DNA from 3 places in the Afipia carboxydohydrogena genome. Region 2 is predicted to be linked to each of the others. Evidence: riboswitches for the same ligand, from Rfam matches in the RefSeq annotation. Region 2 holds a riboswitch; each other region holds the start of a gene.
What was found. A riboswitch is a leader RNA that binds a small molecule or an ion and turns the genes downstream of it on or off. The one in region 2 is predicted to bind cobalamin.
Positions count from the first base shown of each region.

Region 1 (8,012 bases), 1.2 Mb from region 2:
GCTTGCGACCAAGGGAAAACAACTTCCCAACACCCCGCAGGTCATGGTCAAGGGCGGCGCCATGTATCAATGGGCTGGCCTCTCGGTTACGCCTGTTGTCCGCTATATTGGTCCACGCTTTGGCAATGCGGCGGATACCGAGCGAGTGCCGGGATATACGGTGGCGGACTTCACCGCGTCCTACGATATTGGCCGGCACGTCGGCATCGATTCGTTCAAGGCGAGCATCTCGGTGCTCAATGTCTTCAATCGCCGCTATATTTCGCAGATCACGCCGAACGATACGGACCTCAGCGCCGGCGCCAACTATTATGCCGGCGCCCCGCGCACGGTAGTGGGCTCTCTGACGATGAAGTTCTGATTAAAAGAACCGGCGTTCCTTGCGGTGCGCCGGTTCAGCTTCTTCAGATTTAGGCTGTTGCCAGTGCTTTTTCGAGGCGCGGCCGCAGTACATTCCCCATCAGATCGAGCGAGCGCTCGAGCAGGGGCAGTGGAAGAAAGCCGAAGAAGGCCGACAGCGCGTTAAGATAGGTCACGCCAAGTTCGTTGTGCAGCGCCATGAATTTCTCCGCGCAGGTTTCCGGCGAGCCCACGATGACCATGTCGCGGTAGAAATTTTCGGGTTCGAGGCGCGCTTCGTCGATCACGCCTTCGCGCTTGAATAGACCGAAGCCCTTCAGCCGCGTCGTCAGCTTCTCGATAGTCGGCCACAATTCCTTGCGTGCCGAGGCATCGGTTTCACTGACATAGACAAAGCGGCCAAAGGGTACGTGAGCGGGATCGCCACCCGCATCGACGTAAGCCTGCATCAGACGGCGCTGGTTCGGCATGCTGATGATGCCGTGACAGATGATCCTGTGGCCAGCTTGCGTTGACCAGGCAGCGGTCTCGTTGGTGTTGGTGCCGATATAAATCGGCGGGTGCGGTTTCTGGACCGGCTTGGGTTCGATGGAGTAGCTTTCGTTGCCGAATGGAAGATTACCGGCCGCCCAGGCGCGAGGCAGGAATGTCAGCATTTCCTTGAAATAATCGGAAGTGCCTTCGGGACTGACACCGTAGGCGTTGAGATAACGAGGGTTGTTGCCGCGGGAGATGCCAAGATCAACTCGGCCATCCGACAGGACATCGAGTGTAGCGATTTCCTCGGCGAGGCGAACGGGATTATGCAGCGCTGCCAGAAGTACCGAAAAACCGACCCGAAGACGTTTTGTCCGCGCGAGGATAGCTGAGGCCAGAATCAGTGGGGAATGACATCGTCGTCCCTCGACTTCGACGATGCTCCCCTGGAAATGCTCCTCGTTTAGCCATATCCCGGTGAACCCCAGTGCCTCGACCTTCTGGGCAAGGTCGAGAATTTGGGAAGAGGAAATAGATTCCAGCCCACCGCCACAGCCTGACAGGCCGATCTTGAAGCTGCGGGAACTTCGGGGCGTAGCTATCAGCCTCTGAGTGCTGTGGGAGGTTATGGACGGTGCATCCAGGCCATCGGTCATCGGGAACTTCCTAAAGCTTCAGTGTATCTATTCATATACGGTGAAGAGGTACAGATGGAAATTTTGCGGCAAATTTTGCCAGTGACCCCGCGGGATTAGTTTTGGCGGCGGCCCTCTTGGTTGGGGTCATATTTTATCTTCCGGCAGGGACCGGAGATGGCCTGCGCGAATCTGCACGATAATGCCGCAAAGCCATGAGCTTTAAATTTTTCGCAAGCTCTCACACCGGAGAACGGTTCGATCAGTCCTCCCGCCCCAGCCAGCATCATAAAAAAAGCTGCCATGACGGCAGCTTTTTCTTTTCCGGGATCAAAACTCACATCGGCGCGGGACTTCACTCCCAGCTTAGCGCACCGCCGTTCTGATATTCGATCACGCGGGTCTCGAAGAAGTTCTTCTCCTTCTTCAGGTCCATCGCTTCCGACATCCACGGGAACGGGTTCTCCGTTTCCGGGAACACGGGCGTGAGGCCGATCTGCGCGCAACGGCGGTTGGCGATGAAGTGCATGTACTGTTCGCACAGCGCCGCGTTCAGCCCGAGGAAGCCGCGCGGCATCGTATCGCGTCCATAGGCGGCCTCGAGTTCGGCGGCCTCGCGGATCATGCCGCGCACTTCTTCCTGAAACGCCTTGGTCCAGAGGTGCGGGTTTTCCAGCTTGATCTGGTTGATCACGTCGATGCCGAAATTCAGATGAATCGACTCGTCGCGCAGGATGTACTGATACTGCTCGGCGATGCCGACCATCTTGTTGCGGCGGCCGAGCGAGAGGATCTGCGCGAAGCCCGTGTAGAACCACATGCCCTCGAACACGACATAGAAGGCGACGAGATCGCGCAGGAACGATTGATCGGCTTCCACCGTACCCGTTTTGAAATCGGGGTTGTCGAGGTTCTGGGTATGCTTGAGCGCCCACGCCGCCTTGTCGGTGATCGATGGCACCTCGCGGTACATGTTGAACAGCTCACCCTCATCGAGGCCGAGGCTTTCCACGATGTACTGGAAGGTGTGGGTGTGCACGGCTTCCTCGAACGCCTGACGCAACAGATATTGCCGGCATTCGGGATTGGTGAGATGGCGGTAGATCGCCAGCACGATGTTGTTGGCGACAAGGCTCTCGGAGGCCGCGAAGAATCCGAGATTGCGCTTGATGGCGCGGCGCTCGTCGTCGGTCAGTCCGTCACGCGACTTCCACAACGCGATGTCCGCCTGCATCGAGACTTCGGTCGGCATCCAGTGATTGTTGCAGCCTGAGAGATACTTCTCCCAAGCCCACTTGTATTTGAGCGGCAGCAATTGATTGACGTCGGCGCGGCAATTGATCATCCGCTTCTCGTCAACCGAGACGCGGCCGCCGGCGCGGTCGATCTCGCCGAGGCCGGTCTGCTCCGTTGGTTGTTCGGTGTTGAACACGACGGCGGGTGATGGCTTGGATGTGTTTGAATCGGACCAGTCGAGCATGGTGGTTTCCTTTCTTGTTCTTATTGGCAGGCTTCGCAGTCGGGATTGTCGATCGAGCAGGCCTTGACGCCATCGAGATCGGGCGCGGTGCCGTTCGGAACGACAATGGGCGCATGGGCCAGCATTCCCGATGCGGAGACTGCGTTGAGCTTGCCGTCTGTGCCCTTCAGCGTCGATTTCTCGACATGCGTGGCGCTACGCGAACGCAGGTAGTAGGTGGTCTTGAGACCAAGCTGCCACGCAAGGCGATAGAGTTGATCGAGCTTCTTGCCCGACGGATTGGCAATGTAGAGGTTGAGCGACTGCGCCTGGTCGATCCATTTTTGCCGCCGCGCGGCGGCCTGGACGAGCCAGGTGGTGTCGATCTCGAACACGGTCGCGTAAAGTGCCTTGAGATCGTCCGGCACGCGATCGATCTGGCCGACGCTGCCATCGAAATATTTCAGGTCGGACACCATCACCTCATCCCACAGTCCGCGCGACTTCAGGTCGCGGACCAGGAATTCGTTCACGACGGTGAAGTCGCCAGACATATTCGATTTGACGTAAAGGTTCTGGTAGGCGGGCTCGATCGACTGTGTGACGCCGCAGATGTTGGAGATCGTGGCGGTCGGCGCGATCGCCATTACATTGGAGTTGCGCATGCCGTCCTTGCGGACACGCTCGCGCAGACTTCCCCAGTCCAGCGTCGTGGAGTCGTTGAGCGGTGCGCCGTCGCGCGCCTTTGAGAGAATGGCGATGGAGTCGATCGGCAGAATGCCTTGCGACCACAGCGAGCCGTCGAAAGAGGGATAGCGGCCACGCTCGCAGGCGAGATCGACCGAAGCCGAGATCGCATGATAGCTGATGATCTCCATGCTCTCGTCGGCAAAGGCGACGGCGGCTTCCGAGACAATCGGAATTCGTTGCACATGCAGCGCATCCTGAAAGCCCATCAGGCCGAGACCGACCGGGCGGTGCTTCAGATTGGAACGCCGCGCCTCCGGAATGGTGTAGAAATTGATGTCGATGACGTTATCGAGCATCCGCACAGCGGTCGTGATCGTGCGCTTCAACTTGTCCTGATCGAGCCCCTTGGGCGTTGCGTGGTTCAGCAGGTTGATCGAGCCGAGATTGCACACCGCGACTTCGTCCGCCGAGGTATTGAGCGTGATCTCGGTGCACAGGTTCGAGGAATGCACCACGCCGGCATGCTGCTGCGGCGAGCGCAGGTTGCAGGGGTCCTTGAACGTGATCCACGGATGTCCGGTCTCGAACAGCATGGTCAGCATCCGCCGCCACAGATCGGTGGCGCGCACCTGCTTAAACACGCGCATCTCGCCGCGCGCGGCTTTCGCTTCATAGGCTTCATAGGCGGCTTTAAAGGCCGGGCCGTAGAGATCGTGCAGGTCCGGCGTTTCGTCGGGCGAGAACAGCGTCCATTCGCCGTCGGCCTCGACGCGCTGCATGAACAGGTCGGGCACCCAGTTGGCGGTGTTCATGTCGTGGGTGCGGCGGCGGTCGTCGCCGGTGTTCTTGCGCAGGTCGAGGAATTCCTCGATGTCGATGTGCCAGGTCTCGAGATAGGCGCACACCGCGCCCTTGCGCTTGCCGCCCTGATTGACGGCGATGGCGGTATCGTTGGCGACTTTCAGGAACGGTACCACGCCCTGGCTTTCGCCGTTGGTGCCCTTGATGTGTGCCCCCAAGCCGCGCACCGGGGTCCAGTCGTTGCCGAGCCCGCCGGAATATTTCGCCAAGAGCGCGTTGTCCTTCACCGCCTTGAAGATGCCATCGAGGTCGTCGGCGACGGTGGTGAGGAAGCACGAGGAGAGCTGCGGGCGCAGCGTGCCGGAATTGAACAGTGTCGGCGTCGAGGCCATGAAGTCGAATGACGACAGCAGATTGTAGAATTCGATCGCGCGCGCCTCGCGGTCGATCTCGCGCACGGCGAGGCCCATCGCCACGCGCATGAAGAACGCTTGCGGCAGTTCGATGCGCGCGCCGTGAACATGCAGGAAATAGCGGTCATAGAGCGTCTGCAAGCCGAGGAACTGGAACAGCATGTCGCGTTCCGGCTTCAGCGCGCGAGCAAGCCGGGTGAGATCGAAGCGGCCCAATTCAGGATCGAGCAGTTCGGATTCGATGCCGGTCTTGACGTAGGCCGGGAAATATTCGGCATAGCGCGTCGCCATGTCGGATTGCGCGGCGCTGGTGGGCGTGCCGTGCACGAAGCTCAGAACCTCGCTGCGCAGCTTGTCGAGCAGCAGCCGCGCGCTGACATAGGCGTAGTTCGGCTCCTGTTCGACCAGCGTGCGCGCGGCCATGATCGAGGCGAGCGCGAGTTCGTCCTGGCTGATGCCGTCATAAAGGTTGCGGCGGGCTTCCGTCAGCACCGGCGCGGGATCGACGGCGTCCAGACCTTCGCAGGCTTCGCGGATGATGAGTTCGAACCGCTTGAGGTCGAGTGGCACGCGGGTGCCGTTCGCCAGCGTCATATGCAGAGCAGGTTCGCTCGAAGCGGGCGCGGCGGTCTTCTCGGCCGCGCGTTCGCGGGCGCGTTCCTCGCGGTAGAGCACGTAGGCGCGCGCCACCTTGTGGTGCTCGCTGCGCATCAATGCGAGTTCGACCTGATCCTGCACATCCTCGATGTGGAAGGTGCGGCCTTCGCCGAGACGGCGGGTGAGAGTGGCGACGACCTCGCGGGTGAGTTGCTCGACCGCCTCATGCACGCGTCGCGATGCGGCCGCCGTGTGCCCCTCGACCGCGAGGAACGCCTTGGTCATCGCGATGGAAATCTTCGACGGGTCGAAGCGCGAGACGGTGCCGTTGCGCCGGATGATCTGCATCGCCGGTTCGCTCGGCGAGGGCGCCAGTGAATCGAGACTCAGCTGGATGAGCGGTGCTTTTTCAGTTTTGGCGGTTTGCAGGTTCAGCGACATCGACAGGCCCCGTGATGCGGATTTCAGAAGGCGGGGAGTCGAGGCGCTTGAGCGCTCGGCGAGATGCCGATTGCTGGCGGCCTTCGGACACCCCGTCCGTGGACGTTTGTTTCGGTGTCGCGGCAGGTCTCCTGGCTTGCAGGTCGGTGCGGCTTCTTTGTCTTCCCGGCCAAGGCCAGTGACGTAATGGCGAAGCAGCTCGCTGCTGACAGTTGCGGGGGCAGCGCCGGATTTCCGCATCGGAACGCGGTTCACCGGCTTCCCTCTTAGCCACTAGATTTTGAGACCTAGTGGAACCGTGACACCTATATGTGGTGATCTTTAGCTGAAAGAGTCAAGAAAGGATTAAAATGGTCCCCGCTATCCCCGGAGCCAGACTGCGGCCGGGTGAAAACCTCAAGCCTTTCAGCGCCGATGAGAGTGCTGCGATTCTGGGGCTGTGGCCAAGGACATTCGGTGAGGGTGCCTGGTTCCATCCGGATCGTCCGAATCGGGCGCGCTTTACGGATACGGAGGCTCTCATTAGATAGAGGCTTCACAGACAGAGCCTTCGACAGGCGAGCCACGCAATGACCGATTTCGTTCGACCGATTCTCAATCCGCCGGGTGGGCAGAAGAAGGTTCTCCTGCATTCGTGCTGCGCGCCGTGCTCGGGCGAGATCATGGAGGCGATGCTCGCCTCCGGCGTCGATTACACGATCTTTTTCTACAACCCGAACATTCATCCCGAGCGTGAATATCTGTTGCGCAAGGATGAGAACGTACGCTTCGCCGAGAAGCATGGCGTCGGTTTCATCGATGCCGATTATGACAAGGATAACTGGTTTGCGCGCGCCAAGGGTATGGAGTGGGAGCCGGAGCGTGGTGCGCGTTGCACCATGTGCTTCGACATGCGGTTCGAGCGCACCGCGCTGTATGCCCACGAACACGGTTTTCCGGTCATCACCAGTTCGCTCGGCATCTCGCGCTGGAAGAACATGGCGCAGATCAACGATTGCGGAAAGCGCGCGGCCGCCAAGTACGACGGCATCGAGTATTGGGATTACAACTGGCGCAAGGGCGGCGGCTCGGCGCGCATGATCGAGATCAGCAAGCGCGAGGAATTCTACCAGCAGGAATATTGCGGCTGCGTCTATTCGCTGCGCGATACCAATGCCCACCGCCGGGCCTGCGGGCGGGAACCGATCGAGCTGGGCGTGCAGTATTACGGACGTGCGCCGGCGGAGAAGGATTAGGTTATTGTTTTAATACGATATATTTTCTTGAAGCGCTCCGGGTGCGACACAAGGCGCACATTTGAGGCGGCTCAAAGAGCGGCGCGCAGTGTCTGGTAGGCATACGGGATCGACCATAAGGAGCATCCCATGCTGACTGGCCAGATCATGACACAGAACGTCATCACCGTTTCGCCTGAAACGACAGTGGCTGCCGCCGCCGAGACCATGCTTGATCATCACATCAGCGGCCTGCCTGTCATTGAAAATGGCAAGCTGATAGGCATCGTCACCGAAGGCGATTTCCTGCGCCGCGCCGAGATTGGCACCGGGCATGGCAAGCGTCCGAGCTGGCTGCAATTCCTTCTCGGCAGCGGCCGCGCAGCGGCGGATTACGTTCAGGCGCATGGGCGCAAGGTGAGGGACGTGATGACGCGCGATCCCTGGACGGTGAGCGAAAGCACTCCGTTACAGGACCTCGTGACGACAATGGAAGCCCACCGCGTCAAACGTCTTCCGGTGATGCGGGACGGGAAGCTGGTCGGCATCGTCGCGCGAGCCAACCTGCTGCGGGCCATCTCGACGGTGGCGCGTGATGTCACCGGCCCTGCGGCGAGCGACGAAGACGTCCGGGCACGGCTGATTGTCAAGTTGATGGAAGCGGATTGGCGGCCGGATGGTTTGCAGGTCGCGGTGCGCGACGGTGTCGCACATCTGCATGGCATCATCACCGACGATCGGGCACGTCAGGCGGTCATTGTCGCCGCCGAAACCACGCCCGGCGTCACGGCGGTGCGCGATCATCTGATTCTTCTTCGCAGTTGGGCCGGCGTCTACGCATTGTCACCGGAAGATCAGGCCGCGCGAGACCGCGCTGGATAATGAACGTGGCGCGTGACCGGCGTTCGCGCTGCCGGTAGAGCCA
Region 1 covers NZ_CP113162.1:2,310,077-2,318,088, reverse strand. The annotation lists gene AFIC_RS11175 (TonB-dependent receptor) at 1-361, shown strand, start outside; gene AFIC_RS11170 (LLM class flavin-dependent oxidoreductase) at 411-1,493, opposite strand; gene AFIC_RS11165 (hypothetical protein) at 1,589-1,831, opposite strand; gene AFIC_RS11160 (ribonucleotide-diphosphate reductase subunit beta) at 1,828-2,952, opposite strand; gene AFIC_RS11155 (ribonucleoside-diphosphate reductase subunit alpha) at 2,973-5,873, opposite strand; cobalamin riboswitch at 5,978-6,189, opposite strand; gene AFIC_RS11150 (epoxyqueuosine reductase QueH) at 6,443-7,108, shown strand; gene AFIC_RS11145 (CBS domain-containing protein) at 7,238-7,969, shown strand.
Region 1: it holds a riboswitch for cobalamin, as region 2 does, so the genes downstream of both, AFIC_RS11155 (ribonucleoside-diphosphate reductase subunit alpha) here and AFIC_RS01205 (ribonucleoside triphosphate reductase) in region 2, are expected to answer to the same signal.

Region 2 (8,012 bases):
CGTACTTCGTCTCGTAAGTGGCAAAAGCGTCCGCCACTGTGTACGCCGGAAGAACAAAGGTGTTGGCGTTATCTCCGGGGCGATCCCCCACGTAACGGGCGCCGCCGCCGATACGCAGCCGCCCCGGCAGCATCGTTCCGAAATCATAAACCAGAAAGAGCGAGGCCGTGTTCATGGCCACGTTCTGCAACCGGTTCCCGATGAAGACCGGATCCTGAGTCACGACTGCATCGGTGTAACCGTAACTTCCAATCATGCTCCAGTTGTCGGTCAGCCTGCCCGTGACATCGATTTCCGCTCCTCGGGACCGGACCTTGCCCGCGGTCCGGTATTCGTTGAGCCCCGTCGATGAATTGAATTGCGAAACCAGCACGTTCCTTTTGTCGATGTCGTACCAGGCTATCGTGCCTGACAGGCGCTTGTTGAAATCGAATTTCATGCCTGCTTCCCATTGAGTGCCCTCCTCGGGAGCGACGTTGGAATCGATAACAAAGCCGCCAGTGAGTGGCGCGATCGTCGATGTGGGTTGAAGCGATTGAGTATAGCTTGCATAGAGCGATACTTGATCGTTGAGCTTCAGGATCGCCCCGCCGAGCGGAAGAATTTTACTTCCGCTTAAATCGGTGTTGGTGACGAAGGGACGGCCCTTCCCCGCCAACTGGTCGTATTCCATCCAGCGCAAGCCTCCCACCAAATAGAACCAGTTGGTCAGATGCAGCGTGTCCTGGAGGAAGATCGACCGCGTGGATAATTTATCGGTTTGATCGCTGTCGGATGGAGACACGGTGGTGCCGGGCTGAATCAGGCCATAAACCGGATTGTAGAAATTGAAGTTGGGCGCTGCCTGCCGGATGAGGTCCGCTCTGTAGATCGTTCGGTCTTGCGCATCGAAGCCAAGCATCACCTCGTTAAGGATATCGCCCGTCCAGACGCGGCCGTTGAGGTAACTGGTCCCGTAATTGATATAGCTAAGCGCGCCATGCGTGCCGTCATTGCTGCGCTTTTCGATGCCGGTATTGACATCGACCGAAGTGGCGCGAAGCTGATTGGCGTCGTAGCTCTCGGCGTTATAGGTGTAGGCTGCCGTAATCTTCCAATCTTCATTGAATTTATGTTCGAGCGACGTTTGAACGAGATCGGAGCGGCCCCAGAACTTATTGAAGGGCTCGTCCAGCCGCCGCGTCGCGGGAATCGGCAGCGGTGAGCCGTTGACAAATGCAGTGCCCCGGTTGAACGGGTAGCTGAATTCACGATGCTCATAGTTCAATTTGATCGTGGTGTTCTCGCCGTACCATGCGAGCGACGGAGCCACCAGCATTTCGCGGTTACGGCCGAAATTGCGCCAGTAATCCTCGTCCATTCCATAGCCTATAAAACGATAGGCCAGCCCGTTGTCGCCAATCGGGCCCGTGATGTCGAAGATTCCGTTCGCGCCGTTCTTTCCGCCCCCGAACGTGGACCCCAGCAAGGTAACCGATCCATGCTGGTACAACTCAGGCTGTTTACTGATCGTATTGACGATGCCGCCTGGAGATTGAATGCCGTAAAGCAGCGATGCCGGTCCCTTCAGGACTTCCACGCTTTCGACACTCGGACCAAGGCTGCGGCCTTGCACCAGCGGCATCCCGTTACGCATGATCGATCCGTCGCGGTTATCGCCAAAGCCACGGCGGATAATGGCGTCTTGGGTGCCCGCGAGCGTATTCGTTTGGGTGATGCCGGATATGTTTCCGAGCGCATCATCAAGATAACGCGGCAGCTGATCCTTCAGAACTTGCTCCGGGACGACATTTACCGACTGAGCCGTATCGAGTGGCGCCGCGCCTGTGCGTAACGTCGTGGCGCTTGGCATCGCCCGATATCCCAGCTTTGCCTCGTTCAATTTCACTGCCGCCGCCGCTGCACGTTCGGAGGCCGTGGGTGGCACGGGGCTTGGGTTACGATTCTGCCGGCGAGCCGCTTGCACACGATTGGGCGACGGTCTTGGTTTGACTCTTTTGGAGTTCGGCTTTGGAGCGTCGATGGTCAAAGCCGGGAGTTCCTGGCGTTCCTGTGCGTAAGCGCCATGCGGAAGAATCGAGAAACTTGCAAAAAGAACCGCCGCGCTGGCGAGCAGGCATCTCTTGTTTCCATTCAACGAGAAGCAGGAGACATCTTTGAGTCGAAGATTGAAATTGCGCGTCACGGAAAACATTCCAGGTGGTGGAAGCAAGCTGCGCGGCAACAGATACAACGCTTGATGCGCTATAAAAATGGAATGCCTCTAAGGAAAACGCGGCGCGCGAAAAGGTCGAATTCAAGCGGCTTTCTTTTCGATCGGATTGAAGCTGGCGTTCGATCTTCCGTTTCCCGATGATCGTCCGAAGCGCCGTTGCTGCGGCAAGCCGCGTGCGGCAGCGACATCTTCCATGGCTGCGTGGATATACAATCCCGTCATCACCGGCCCGTTCGCGCGCGTCTCGGTCGGCACGCGGCCGTGGTCACATCGCGATAGAGAGCGCCCGGCGCTTTCGCGGGCAGGCCCGATGAAGCGGTTTGATTGCGATCAATGACAATTTTGCCGAGATAACACTAAATGCATGGGTCTCGGTTCTACTGAGTCGCAAGATTTAGTAGCTAAGAGGGAAGCCGGTGAACCCGCGACAGCGGCAAATCCGGCGCTGCCCCCGCAACTGTCAGCAGCGAGTCGATTCCAACCACGTCACTGATGCGATCATCGCTTCGGGAAGACTGGAATCGACGCCGACCTGCAAGCCAGGAGACCTGCCGCGACACCAGAACGTCCACGGGCGGGGAGTCCGGCGGTCGCGTGTTCGTCTGCGGTTTCTCTCCGCATTGTTCATGCGCGCCTTTCGGCATCCGCCTTCCGCATCAGGAGGTGCCGATGTCTCTCTCTGTTTCGCATGATCAAGCCGAAGCGCACCTACCCCCGCTCGCTTTGCCGTCTCTCGTCATCAGGCGCGACGGCGCGTCCTCGCCTTTCGACCTCAACCGGATTCGCTCCGCGATCGCGCGCGCCGGACAGGCGACGGGCGCATTGGGCGATGACGAGTCGGATCGTCTCACGCACGAGGCCGCGCGCACCATCGGCACACGCTTCGCAAACAGCACGCCGGGGATCGAGGACATCCAGGACATTGTCGAAGGTGTGCTGATCGCGGCGGGCCATGCCGCGACTGCGCGCGCTTACATCGTCTATCGCGAGAAGCGCGGACAGGCGCGGGCCGACCGCAAGACCATGGTCGATGTCGCGTCCTCCATCAACGAATATCTCGACCGCAGCGACTGGCGCGTCAACGCCAACGCCAATCAGGGCTATTCGCTCGGCGGGCTGATCCTCAATCTCTCAGGCAAGGTGGTCGCGAACTACTGGCTGTCGCATGTCTATCCGCCGGAGATCGGGGAGGCGCATCGCGAGGGCGATATTCATATCCACGATCTCGACATGCTGGCTGGCTATTGCGCCGGCTGGTCGCTGCGCACGCTGTTAACCGAAGGCCTCAACGGCGTGCCGGGGAAAGTGGAAGCAGGACCGCCGAAGCATCTGTCCAGCGCTGTCGGGCAGATCGTGAATTTTCTCGGAACCCTGCAAAACGAATGGGCGGGCGCGCAGGCGTTCAGTTCGTTCGACACCTACATGGCGCCGTTCATCCGCAAGGACCGGCTGGATTATGCCGAGGTGCTGCAATCGATTCAGGAGCTGATCTACAACCTCAACGTCCCCTCGCGCTGGGGCACGCAGACCCCTTTCACCAATCTCACCTTCGACTGGACCTGTCCCGAGGACCTGCGCGATCAGGTGCCGGTGATCGGCGGCGAGGAGATGGGCTTCACCTACGGCGATCTGCAATCCGAAATGGACATGATCAACCGCGCCTACATGGAGGTGATGACCAAAGGCGACGCCAAAGGCCGCGTCTTCACCTTCCCGATCCCGACCTACAACATCGCCGCCGATTTCCCGTGGGACAGCGAGAACGCCGGCCGCCTGTTCGAGATGACGGCGAAATACGGCCTGCCGTATTTCCAGAACTTCATCAATTCCGAACTCAAACCGAACATGATCCGCTCGATGTGCTGCCGTCTGCAACTCGATCTCACCGAGTTGTTGAAGCGCGGCAACGGCCTGTTCGGCAGCGCCGAGCAGACCGGCTCGATCGGCGTCGTCACGGTGAACTGCGCGCGGCTCGGCTACCTCTATCGCGGCGACGGGGAAGGTTTATTCCACCGCCTCGACGCGCTGCTGGAGATCGGCCGCAACAGCCTCGAGATCAAGCGCAAAGTTGTGCAGCGCTACATGGACGACGGGCTGTTTCCCTACAGCAAGCGCTATCTCGGCACGCTGCGCAATCACTTCGCCACGCTCGGCGTCAACGGCGTCAACGAGATGATCCGCAACTTCACCGCCGATTGCGAGAACATCACCACGCCATGGGGCCACGCCTTCGCGGTGCGCCTGCTCGACCATGTGCGCGCGCGCATCAGGGAATTTCAGGAGGCGACCGGCAACCTGTTCAATCTCGAAGCGACGCCCGCGGAAGGCACCACCTATCGCTTCGCAAAGGAAGACCGCAAACGCTATCCCGGCATCCTGCAAGCGGGCACGGACGAAAATCCCTACTACACCAATTCGAGCCAGCTTCCGGTCGGCTTCACCGACGATCCGTTTGAGGCGCTGGAGCGGCAGGACGAACTGCAATGCAAGTACACCGGCGGAACGGTGCTGCACCTTTATATGGGCTCTCGCCTGTCATCGGGGGCGGCGTGCAAGAAGCTGGTGCAGCGCGCGCTGACGCGTTTCCACCTGCCCTACATCACGGTGACGCCGACATTCTCGATCTGCCCGACCCACGGCTATCTCGAAGGCGAACACGCCTTCTGTCCGAAATGCGACGCCGAACGGCTCGCAACCAAGCGGCAGGCGGCCGCGCATTGAAAGGAGACAAGGATGAACCAGCACGTAACGATTGATGAAAGGATCGCGCTGCGCGACGACGAGCGCCAGCCCTGCGAGATCTGGACCCGCGTGATGGGCTATCACCGCCCGGTGTCCTCGTTCAATCTCGGCAAAAAAGGCGAGCACAATGAACGCCGGTTCTTCAGCGAAACGCGCGCCGCGCTCCGCTGAATTGCGTGTCGGCGGATTCGTCCGGCTGTCCACCTGCGACTGGCCGGGCGAACTCGTCGCGACGATTTTCAGCCAGGGCTGCCCGTGGGCGTGCAGTTATTGTCACAACCTGCATCTCATTCCACCGAACGCGGAAACGGATATCGCCTGGCAAGACGTGATGTCGTTCCTCGGCAGCCGCCGGGGCCTGCTCGATGGCGTGGTGTTTTCCGGCGGCGAGCCGACCTTGCAGGCAACATTGCCGGAGGCGATGCGCGCGGTGCGCGCGCTCGGCTTCCGCATCGGCCTGCACAGCGCGGGACCCTATCCCGAACGGCTGGCCAATGTGCTGCCGCTGATCGACTGGATCGGCTTCGACGTCAAGGCCGCGTTCGACGACTACGCGCGGATCACCGGCGTTCCCGGCAGCGGCGACAAGGCGCGGGAGAGTTTGCGTCACGTCCTCGCCAGCGGCGTGACTTGCGAAATTCGCACCACGGTCCACACGGCGCTCCTGAACCCTCAACAGCTTGCCGCACTTGCGTCGGATCTGGCCGCGGCCGGTGTCGTGCAGCACAAAATCCAGCCGTTCAGGCGTTTCTCGAATGATGACGTTGTGCGTTAGCCGCACCAGCCTGCCCGGCGGCCGCCATTGTAGGGACGGCCGTGCCCGGCGGCGATCAGCGCGGCTGACACATTCGGCGTCGCGCGCGTGGCCACGTCCGCGACCACGCGACCATTATACTTGTCGGGGCCGACATTGAAGATGGTGACGTCGCCTTCCTTGAGCATGGCGGCGAGCGCGTCGCGTGACGCCTGCGCCATGCGCGATTCATCGAGGCATCGCGCCTTCAGTTCCGGCGCATCGACGCCGCGCAGCCGCACGCGCGTGGTGATGTCGAGCCCCTGCCACAGATGGACCCGCGCCTCGAAGGTGTCGCCGTCGATCACGTACATGACCTGTGCGGATTGACGAACGCCCGCGTCGCCGCTGCGCGAGGCTTCCACCAGCCGGTCGCGTTCCACCCGCACCGGATCGGTCGCGGAGCTGCTGAACCTGCCATGCGGCAGCCACGCACCTGCGACCAGCCCCGCGCTGAACATCACCGCGAGCAGCGTCCCCGCCCACAGGCGGTCGCGGCGCTGCGCGGACCGGGTCGTCATGCGATTCGGCGCATCTAGGAACATATCCCTAGATACCGCCGCAATGCGCCGCTGGCAAGCGGGTGTGGATTTTTACGTAAAGGCCGCCGGAGACCCCACGCTTCAGAAATCCGAGGCTATCCCCTTGATTTCCCAATCGCCGTAGCGCGTGGGCTCAGGGCCTTTCGGGCCGTTGATCTCTTTCGGTCCGCTGGGATGATGGCCGGGATCATTTTCCTTGCTACTTGCCTTGGCCGCTTCCGCCCTGCGGGCCTCGGCTTCGGCGAGCGCGCGCTGGGCGGCGGCAGGCAGCGGACGGCACGGCGGCACCGCCTCGGTATCGTTCTTGTTCGGTTCATCGGCCATGTCAGCCTCCGTATCACTCAGTGCACAAACAGCGATGAAACCCGCCGCTTCCAAATCGTCCCGCGTCTTACTTAAGCCGCGTCACGATTCTTACATTTGGCATATTCGCATGTCATCCCTGCGTCCTCGTTGCGGCATGTCCGTCCTTTCCTGCTTTGGTTGTACAGTATTCCATGAAGCCTTCGCGATTCGTTCCGCCGACCGAGGTGCCCGGCCTCGCCGCGCGCCGCATAGCCGCCGACATCATCGACGGCGTTCTCCACAAGCGGCGTACGCTGGACGATCAGCTTGAAGGCCCCGCCGCGCATCCCGTTCTCAAGACCTTGTCGGATCGCGACCGCGCGCTGATGCGCCGTCTCGTCGCCACCGTGCTGCGCCGTCTCGGCACGCTCGGCCATCTGTTGTCGCGTTTGCTCGATCGCGGCATTCCGAGCGATGCGCCGCGCGCGCAGAGCGCCTTGCTGATCGGCGCCGCGCAAATCCTGTGGATGGACGTACCCGATCATGCCGCCGTCGATCTGTCGGTGCGTCTCGTGCAGGCCGACCGCCGCGCCGCGAAATATGCCGGTCTTGTCAACGCGGTGCTCCGACGCTGCGCGCGCGAGGGCCTGCCGCTGGTCGAGGAAGTCAGGGACGAGATGATCGACCTGCCGCCATGGCTGGTGGCGCGCTGGATCAAGGCCTATGGCGAGGACAATGCACGCGCGATGGCCCGCGCCATCGGCCACGAGCCGCCGCTCGATCTCACGGTGAAGGCCGATTCCGAAAGCTGGGCGACGCGGCTCCACGGCGAAACGCTGCCGACCGGCACCGTGCGCACGCAACTGCACGGACCGATCACGATGTTGCCCGGCTTCTCCGAGGGCGCGTGGTGGGTGCAGGATGCCGCCGCCGCGATCCCGGCCCGGCTGTTCGGCGACATCGCCGGCAAATCCGTCGCCGATCTGTGCGCTGCGCCGGGCGGCAAGACCGCGCAGCTCGCACAGGCGGGCGCGCATGTCATCGCGGTGGACCGCTCCGCCGGACGGCTGGCGCGGCTGAAGGACAATTTCGCGCGGCTGTCGCTCGAAGCCGATTGCGTGGCAACGGATGCGACCGAATGGGACGGCGGTCCGTTTGATGCGATCCTGCTCGATGCGCCCTGCATGGCGACCGGCACCATCCGCCGCCATCCCGATGTCGCCTGGCTGAAGAACGAGGCCGATATGGGCGCGCTCAACGCCCTGCAAAAACGCCTGCTGCAAAGAAGCGTGACGCTGCTGAAACCGGGCGGCACGCTGGTCTATTGCACCTGTTCGCTGGAACCCGAGGAAGGCGAACAGGCGATCACATCGCTGCTCGCCTCCGAACCGCAGATGAAGCGCATGCCCGTCGAACCCGGCGAACTGGCCGGGCT
Region 2 covers NZ_CP113162.1:255,149-263,160, reverse strand. The annotation lists gene AFIC_RS01210 (TonB-dependent siderophore receptor) at 1-2,116, opposite strand, end outside; cobalamin riboswitch at 2,571-2,785, shown strand; partial or broken gene AFIC_RS01205 (ribonucleoside triphosphate reductase) at 2,885-5,128, shown strand; gene AFIC_RS01195 (anaerobic ribonucleoside-triphosphate reductase activating protein) at 5,085-5,732, shown strand; gene AFIC_RS01190 (thermonuclease family protein) at 5,729-6,295, opposite strand; gene AFIC_RS01185 (DUF1674 domain-containing protein) at 6,374-6,616, opposite strand; gene AFIC_RS01180 (RsmB/NOP family class I SAM-dependent RNA methyltransferase) at 6,790-8,012, shown strand, end outside.

Region 3 (8,012 bases), 1.1 Mb from region 2:
CTGGAAACCGGCTTTGTCGATACGCAGGATGGCGTGACGCGCTTGCAGCGTCGCATGGTCGAGCGCGTGCTGACGCAATGCGAGAGCGAAGTGGTGTCCGCGCACGATCCGCTGCTGGTGCTGCTGCGGCGCTTCGCGGTCGAGGCGGCGCGTGAGGATGCGCGGTTGTTCTGCGACGATGCGGCCACCGAGATCGATGCGCAACGGTTCGTGCAGATGATCGAGGATGCGGCGCCTGCCGAGGACGATGGTAGCTATGACGGCGAGATCGTGAACGAGGATGACGAGGATATCGTCTTCGTTGAATCGCCGCCGCTTGCGCCGCGTTTGGATGACGAAAGCGAGTTCGGCTACGAAAGCGAATTCGACGACTATGCACCGCTGGACGAAAACTATATCGCGTCCAATGACGAGTATGCGGTGATCGAGGGGCTGGATGCCGAGATTGCCCAGATCGTCCGCGAGCGCATCGCGGCCTAAAGCAACATCGTGCTTTATATGAACATGCAAGAGCGCTGCCATTGAGCAGCGCTTTTTGTTGGGGGGTGAGGAAAGTAGAGGTGTTTAGTCCGCCGGAACGATGCTCGGCGCCAGCACGGCTTCGAGGTGTTCGGGACGGTCGCGGTTGGCCTCGATCAGGAATTCGTCGGCCAGTTTCCGCAAACGGGTGCTCAGTTCGTCCGCCGTGTCTTTCGTCCTCGAGCGGCCCTTCGGCAACTCGCGCACGATCGCCTGAATCGCATGAACATGATGAGCGATCAGGTCGGAGGGCACCGTCATCAGTTCCGGTGCGTGTTCAAGAATCCGGCATAGGCTTTCGGCGGCGACGGCCGCCTTGGGGTAGCCGAACGTGGTGGCATCGCCCTTGATGTCGTGGGCCGCGCGAAACAGTTCTTCCCGGTTCTGACTGGTGAAGCCGTCCTTTTTCACGACTTCGAAAGCGCGGGCGAGCCGGGCGCATTCCTCGTCCATCCAGCTCTTGAATTCACCGGACAGACCGGCGAGGGCCTCCTCGGCGCGCGCGACCGGATCGTCGGTGTCGCGCTCGTCCGTGTGGCGCACGTATTTGCGCAACGGATTTGGCTGGGTGATGACCTGATGGGCCTCGAATGTTTCGACCTTGAGGCCGTCGGTTTTGTCTCTGGCCATGGCCGTTATCCCGGGCTGCGGGCTTTATCGAGCAACGAGGGCTGTTGCAGGATTTCCGCCTTGCCGCCGTTGCGGCGATCGATGCCGATATAGGTGTTGATGGTGTTGCGCCGCCGGTCGGGGCCGAAATAGCTCTTGGTGCGGATGAAAGGACGGGGCGACACCACCACGTTGAGGATGCGCTGATAGAGACCCTTGGCCGAGATCGGCTTTGCGAGGAATTCGGTGACGCCCGCGTCGCGCGCGGTCATGACGCGGCGCTTTTCCGAATGGCCGGTGAGCATGATGATCGGCGCATATGGATTGCCGACGCCGTCCGGCTGGCGGATCATCTGCGCGAGTTCGAGCCCGTCGAAAATTGGCATCGACCAGTCGGTGATGACGATGTCGGGGACGTAATGGCTGTACATTTCCAGCGCGGTGGCGCCGTCCTCGGCTTCATAGACTTCGCGTGCGCCGAACGAATGCAGCAGCGTGCGCAAAATGCGCCGCATGTGCGCGTTGTCGTCACAGACGAGAAACCGCAGCTTGTTGAAGTCGATGTGGAACATGCCCAGCCACGTAAACGGACGCCGATACGGGAAAAGTCTAGGCTGGCGGCCGTTAACGCCCGGTTAAGCATAAATGCGCAGTCCGAGGCATCTTGCGGCGGTCAAACGCCGAACTGCTCGCTCAAAATGCGTTCTTCGAGGCTGTGGCCGGGGTCGAACAGCATGCGGATGGAGATGCTCTTGTCGGTCAGCACCTCGACGCGGGTGACGTAGCGCACTTCGTTATGGTCGGCGACGGCGGCGAGCGGCCGCCGTTCGTCTTCCAGCACCTCGATGGTGATATGGGCGGAGCTCGGGAGCAGGGCGCCGCGCCAGCGCCGTGGCCGGAAGGCATTGATCGGCGTCAGCGCCAAAAGATTTGCCGTGATCGGAATGATCGGCCCCTGTGCCGAATAATTATAGGCGGTCGATCCGGCAGGCGTGGCGACGAGGATACCGTCCGAAATCAGTTCGGGCATCCGCACCTGTTCGTCGATCAGGATGCGCAGCCGCGCCGCCTGATAGATCTGGCGGAACAAGGCGACTTCGTTGATGGCGTGATGCACATGCACCTCGCCTGCGGCGTCGGTTGCGCGCATCAGGAGGGGGTTGATGACGGTCATGCGCGCGGCGTTGAGGCGCTCGATCAGGCCATGGCGGCTGTATTCGTTCATCAGGAAGCCGACCGTGCCGCGATGCATGCCGTAGATCGGCGTGCCGGAGCGCATCCGCTCATGCAGGGTGCGCAGCATCAGCCCGTCGCCGCCGAGCGCCACCACGACATCGGCGTCGTCCACTTCGCGGTTGCCATAGTCCGACGACAATTGCGCCAGCGCGCGCTGGGCTTCCAGCACGGGGCTCGCGACAAAGGCAATGCGCTGATATTTGCTCTCGACGGTCATGAAGGCTGGTGAACCCGTGGGGCAGCCGGATCGGAATGTGAATTCCTCAACTGTATCCGGTCTTTGGCCTCTGCGGTACTGGGGGCAGGAGGCTTCGCGTGCGACCCTTTAATAGCGTTAACGCCGCAAGACCGCACGCCGGCAGGCGCGGGCGGGACGAAATCGACATTAACAAGATGTCATGCAGATGAACAGAAACCGTTTGGCGGCTTCAGTTCGGGTTCAGTGCGCGCGGCCCATCATCGGGCCACGATCACCGCTTCGGCCATTCGGTCCACAGCGCTCTGATCCCGAAACAGGAGTTTGCCATGTTGAAGATCATTTCAGCCGCCATTGTTGCCGCTTCGGTGATGGTTGCGCCGGCGATGGCCGCGACCGTCATCAAGACGCAAAAAACGATCACCCATTCGCAGGTTCTCAAGCCTTCGGTGGCCAATGCCAACGCGCACATGGTGAAGAAGCATCATCGCCATCATGTGCGTCCGCATCACCACACCAAGCGCGTGGTCGTGAAGCATCGTCATCATCGCTGATTGACGACAGCGGCGCGGCTTGCCCCGGCTGCGTTCGCTGAATTGAAGCCGGTTCGTGGATTTCCCCGTCCACGGACCGGCTTTGTTTTTTAGTTCGTCACGAAACGTACGCCGCCATAGACGCCAATGCCGGTCTTATCGAAGCCGAGCGGGTTTTGATAATGACGATCGAGCACGTTATCGATGCGGCCGAACACCGACCAGTTCTGATCGACTTTGTAGTTCGCCGCGAGGTTGAGGAGCTGATAGCCGGGCGCGCGCTGGCCGACATCGATCCACGAACTGATCCAAAGCGCGGTGGCCGTGAGGGTCAGGGCGTCCGTCGCGGCCCAGCGTGCCTGGGCGCTCCACTTATGTTCCGGACGCCGCTCCAGCGCGGTGTGCTTGATGTCATCCGTTGCGATCGTGTGAGTATAGTCGCCGCGCAGGGTCAGGCGCTCGGTCACTGCGACCGACGCGAAGGCTTCAAGCCCGTGAGTCGTTGCTAACGCGACGTTCTCATTCACCGTGACGTAGGGATTTCCCGGAGTCACGGGCACGCCAATGATGAGATTATTGAAGCTGTTGTGATACCAGGTCGCTCCGAACTGGACTCGCTTGTTGAAAAGCGCCTGCTCAAATCCGAAATCGTATCCCTTGCTCTCCTCAGGTTTCAGATTCACGTTCGGAAGCGTGAAGGGACCATAGATCTGGTCGATGGAGGGGGCATGAAAGCCTGTGCCGTAACTGGCCTTCAGCTTGGTTCCGGTCTCGGGAAATACGATCGCGGGCGCGATGCGGAAAGTATCGTGGCCGCCGAAATGATCGTTCTGATCGTGGCGCACGTTCGACACCAGAAAGAAGCGGTCGAGGAAATTGGACTGCAACTCCGCGTAGCTGCCGAGGTTTTGAATCGTGCCGTTCACGGCGGGATAGCCGTAGGTGGCGTAATTCAAATAACCCTTTTCGGTTTCATTCTCGACACCGGCAACGAGCGTTTGTCCCGGAGCCAGAGCGAAATCGGACTTCCAGTACACTTTCGTGCGGTCGCCGTGGAACGTACTGAGCGGGTTCGCTCCGAAAGCAATGGCTGCAAACGGATCGGAAGAACTCCGGTCGGTATCGGTATAGGTGACGCCGAAATGGTTGTTGAAGCGGCCATCGAGCAGCCGGAACACGCCGTCGAGCAGTCCGCTGAATTGTTGGCTCTTGCCGCGCGACTGAATCGGGTTGGGAGCAGGGTAGAGATCGCTCTCGGTGAACCGGGTCTGCGCATCGGTATAACGGGCGACGGCTGTGAGAGAGAACATCTCGGAGAAGTCATGGATGACTTTGCCGTGGAAGGTCAGGTTGTCATAGAAGTCGTTGTTGCGCTTCTGTCCCGGGGGCAAGGTGGAAAGCGGCGTGACCGGCGTCGACTCCACGCGGACATGCGATCCGCTGAAGGCATAGCTGGTATCTTTGGTCGAGCCGCTGACCGACGTAGACTGGTTGAACGTGCCGAACGATCCGCCTTCGAGCAGGGTGGACCATTGCGGCGGACCTTTGCCGGCCTTGGTGGTGATCGAAATCACGCCGCCCATGGCGTCGGCTCCATACAGACCGCTTTGCGGGCCGCGCAGAACTTCGAGCCGGTCGATGTCGAACGCGGTCAACGAGCCGAAATCAAACGCTCGGTTCGGATTCGAAGGGTCGCTGACATCTATCCCGTCAATAAAAACCTTGGTGCCATTGGCGTTGGCGCCGCGCATGAAGACTGATGTCTGCCCGCCGGGGCCACCGGTCTGGACCACATTCAGGCCGGGAACGGTCTGGAGCAGGTCTGGCACCGTTCGCCGCTGGGTTTCCTGAATTTCCTGTCCGGTGATCACAGTGACCGAGCTTCCCACCTGACTGACTGGCGTCGGGATCGTGGTCGGCGACGTGACCAAAGGCTCGGCAGGATTTGGCACCGGCACTGCAACGATGGCAGGCGCTTGATGCACGCGCGGCTTCGCATCGACGCGTTTGTTGCGCTTCGGCAGCCGCTGGTTCGGCTTCTTCGGGGCAGGGCTCACCTGAATCGCGGGGAGTGGCGGTTCCGCCTGCTGTGTCTGTTGCGCTTCGGCCGGTGAAATGAAAGCCGCGCTCGCCAGCAATGCCGCGAGCAGGGCAGGCGAGATGCGCTTGCGCGAAAATATTTGATGCGATGTCACGTTCGGTCCCCACCGAAATCTTGCGGGCGGAGAACGATCGGGCTTCCAGACTCATGATGCGAAAGCGAGGGCCTTGCATCGGGACTGGAGAAGGCCGCAGGCGTTTCTCCGCAACGGTTGTTGTCGTGTCACCGCTGCGGAAGCCGCTCCTCGCGCACCCCGCGCAATGGATGGATGACCGGGACAGGCAGGTCTCCTGGCTCACGGATCAATGCTGCTGTCCGCCTTCCCAAGCCGGCATGTGCCGTGTGCTCAGTGGCATGATGGACAGCGGCTCACCGCTGACAGTTGCGGGGGCAGCTTCGGAATTGCCGCGCAGGACGAGGTGTGCGAAACATCACCGCAGCGCGACGGCACCGAATTCCCTATTACGCCAGCTTGCGCCGGCACCTGTACCGTGCCCGCAATCAAGCGGGGCGCCGGTGTCGTGTCAACGCCACATTGTCCGAGAATCCCCACGCGATGGACTTCCCCGATCTGCGTTGCAAATGGGAGACAGCGGCAGGCCGCGTCATGCGCGTTGCCATGCCGCTATTTGCTGTCGCTCTCATGCTCGGCGGCTGTGCGTTCGGCAGCGCGGATTATGATGGTGTGACTTATACCGCGGACCGCGGCGTCAGCGATCAGCCGTTTCCGAAGAATTATCGCCCCGAATTGCTCGCATTCCTGCACACCTACCTGAACGACCCGACCAACGTGCGCAGCGCGGCGATCGCGGAACCCGTCCAGCGCGAGGTTGGCGGACGGCAGCGTTACGTCACTTGTCTGCGCTACAGCGCGAAGGATTTCGGCGGCCACTATACGCCGATGCGCGACCGCGCGGCGCTGTACATCGACGGCCGTCTCGATCGCCTGATCGAGAAGCCGGGCGAGATCTGCGCGGGGGCGAACTATGCGCCGTTTCCCGAGTTGGAGAAACTGACACGGTGAGCTCGCGATGCAGTTCCGGACGACCACTCGGCTGGCGGCCTGTCTGGTGCTGTGTCTCGGCATTGCCGCCGTGCAGGGCATCGTGACGCGGCCGCAGATCGCGGGCTGGTATAGTGATCTTGCGAAGCCGTCATGGACGCCGCCGCCGTCGCTTTTCCCGATCGTCTGGACCGCTCTCTATACCTTGATGGCGGTGGCGCTGTGGCGGCTGTGGGAGAAGGCCGCGCCATCATCGGCGCGCAACCGGGCGATCGCGCTGTTTCTCGTTCAGCTTGCCCTCAACGCGGCATGGTCGCCGCTGTTCTTCGGGGCGCATGCGACGCGCGCGGCGCTGATCGACATCGTATTGCTGCTGGCCGCGATCGCTTTGACGATGGTGATGAGCGTGCGGGTGGATCGTATCGCGGCGTGGCTGCTGGCGCCGTATCTCGCATGGGTCGCCTACGCGGCGACGCTCAATGGCGGCATTGTCTGGATGAATTGAGAGGGTGGTCCGTTCCGAGAATCGGCAGACGGACTCGGAACCGGTTTTTTCGCAAGATATCCGCGCAAAAACAAAGCGCGGGACTCTATCCCCGAATCTCCTTCAAATCCGGCATCGATAAGGGCGATTCTCGCCCCGAGACTGCCGAGCGAACAGCCATGATGGATCGTGCCCTTACACTCGTCCTGACCTTTGCGGTCGTCGCGAACACGCTCTGCCTGTGGTCATATATGTAAGGCAGACGCGGGAGCGGGGTGCCTCAGTTGAGGTAGCCTTGATTCGCGGCTTCGATGCGGGTTGAGATATCGACGTAATACTTCAACTGGGAGTTTTCGGTTTCGAGGTGCTCATTGGCGATCAGGAGCGCACGCACGGCGCTGCGCAGATTGCCGTCGCAACTCGCAATGGTTTCGTCGATCAGCAGATCGTAGCGGTCGGCCGAAAATTCTGAAGACGCCATCGGGTCACCCCCATCTCACCACGTTGAGCTGTTGATAACTCCCAAGTCGGACAGCCATGAGGCGGTTCGGCACATCCGTGACTTTTGCCCGCTATTCACAGCGGGTCTGTGGACCGTTTGTGCAAAACGTCCGGCTGGGCTCTTTAAAAAATGACAGGGAGATTGTGGTGCCGGCGGAGAGGATCGAACTCCCGACCTTCGGTTTACAAAACCGCTGCACTACCGCTGTGCTACGCCGGCGATGGGGCAACAGCTACCAGCGTCATGCGGACGGGACAAGCCGTCCAGCAGGCATTTCTTGGCCCGAAGCTGCCGGGCGGGCTCGGTGTGCGACGTTTTAGTTAAAACGGACCGTGCCGTTTCACGTTGTCCATCACCGCTTCCAGCTCTTTGATCCGCGCGTCGGTATTGTCCTGAATACATTTGGCATCGGCGCCGCAGGCTTCGCGCTTTTTGATGAAAGCGCTCTGGGCATCCTGAATGACGCCGCGCTGGCCCATGGCCACGAATGACGTCGCCCATTGATACAGTGTTGCCATGCGCGCCTCGGCCTGACCGAGGCGGTAGCTGGAACAGATCGTCTTTTCGCTTGCCGTCGCGGCCTTGGCGCAATCGAGCGGCGCGTAGCCGGCGGCGAAGGCAGGAACGCTCGAGGTCAGGGCGATCAGCAGCGCGAGAGGGCGGATCTTGTTCATGGGTGTCGCCTTCCGTATCGACGGGCCATCCCCGGATCAAATCAGACTTTCTGGCTGGTGTCAGGAAGCAAGGCCGGGGCCAGGGAAGCGCCCTGTTCTTCAATGAGAGGCACGGTCGCGGTCTCGGTGCGATTGCGTCCGGATTCCTTGGCGCG
Region 3 covers NZ_CP113162.1:1,319,696-1,327,707, forward strand. The annotation lists gene AFIC_RS06450 (DUF2336 domain-containing protein) at 1-480, shown strand, start outside; gene AFIC_RS06455 (Hpt domain-containing protein) at 565-1,149, opposite strand; gene AFIC_RS06460 (response regulator) at 1,155-1,700, opposite strand; gene AFIC_RS06465 (NAD kinase) at 1,802-2,581, opposite strand; gene AFIC_RS06470 (His-rich protein BRANT) at 2,890-3,114, shown strand; gene AFIC_RS06475 (TonB-dependent receptor plug domain-containing protein) at 3,204-5,231, opposite strand; cobalamin riboswitch at 5,458-5,697, opposite strand; gene AFIC_RS06480 (hypothetical protein) at 5,814-6,218, shown strand; gene AFIC_RS06485 (TspO/MBR family protein) at 6,226-6,702, shown strand; gene AFIC_RS06490 (hypothetical protein) at 6,962-7,162, opposite strand; tRNA gene AFIC_RS06495 (tRNA-Thr) at 7,328-7,402, opposite strand; gene AFIC_RS06500 (lysozyme inhibitor LprI family protein) at 7,504-7,857, opposite strand; gene AFIC_RS06505 (GGDEF domain-containing protein) at 7,899-8,012, opposite strand, start outside.
Region 3: it holds a riboswitch for cobalamin, as region 2 does, so the genes downstream of both, AFIC_RS06475 (TonB-dependent receptor plug domain-containing protein) here and AFIC_RS01205 (ribonucleoside triphosphate reductase) in region 2, are expected to answer to the same signal.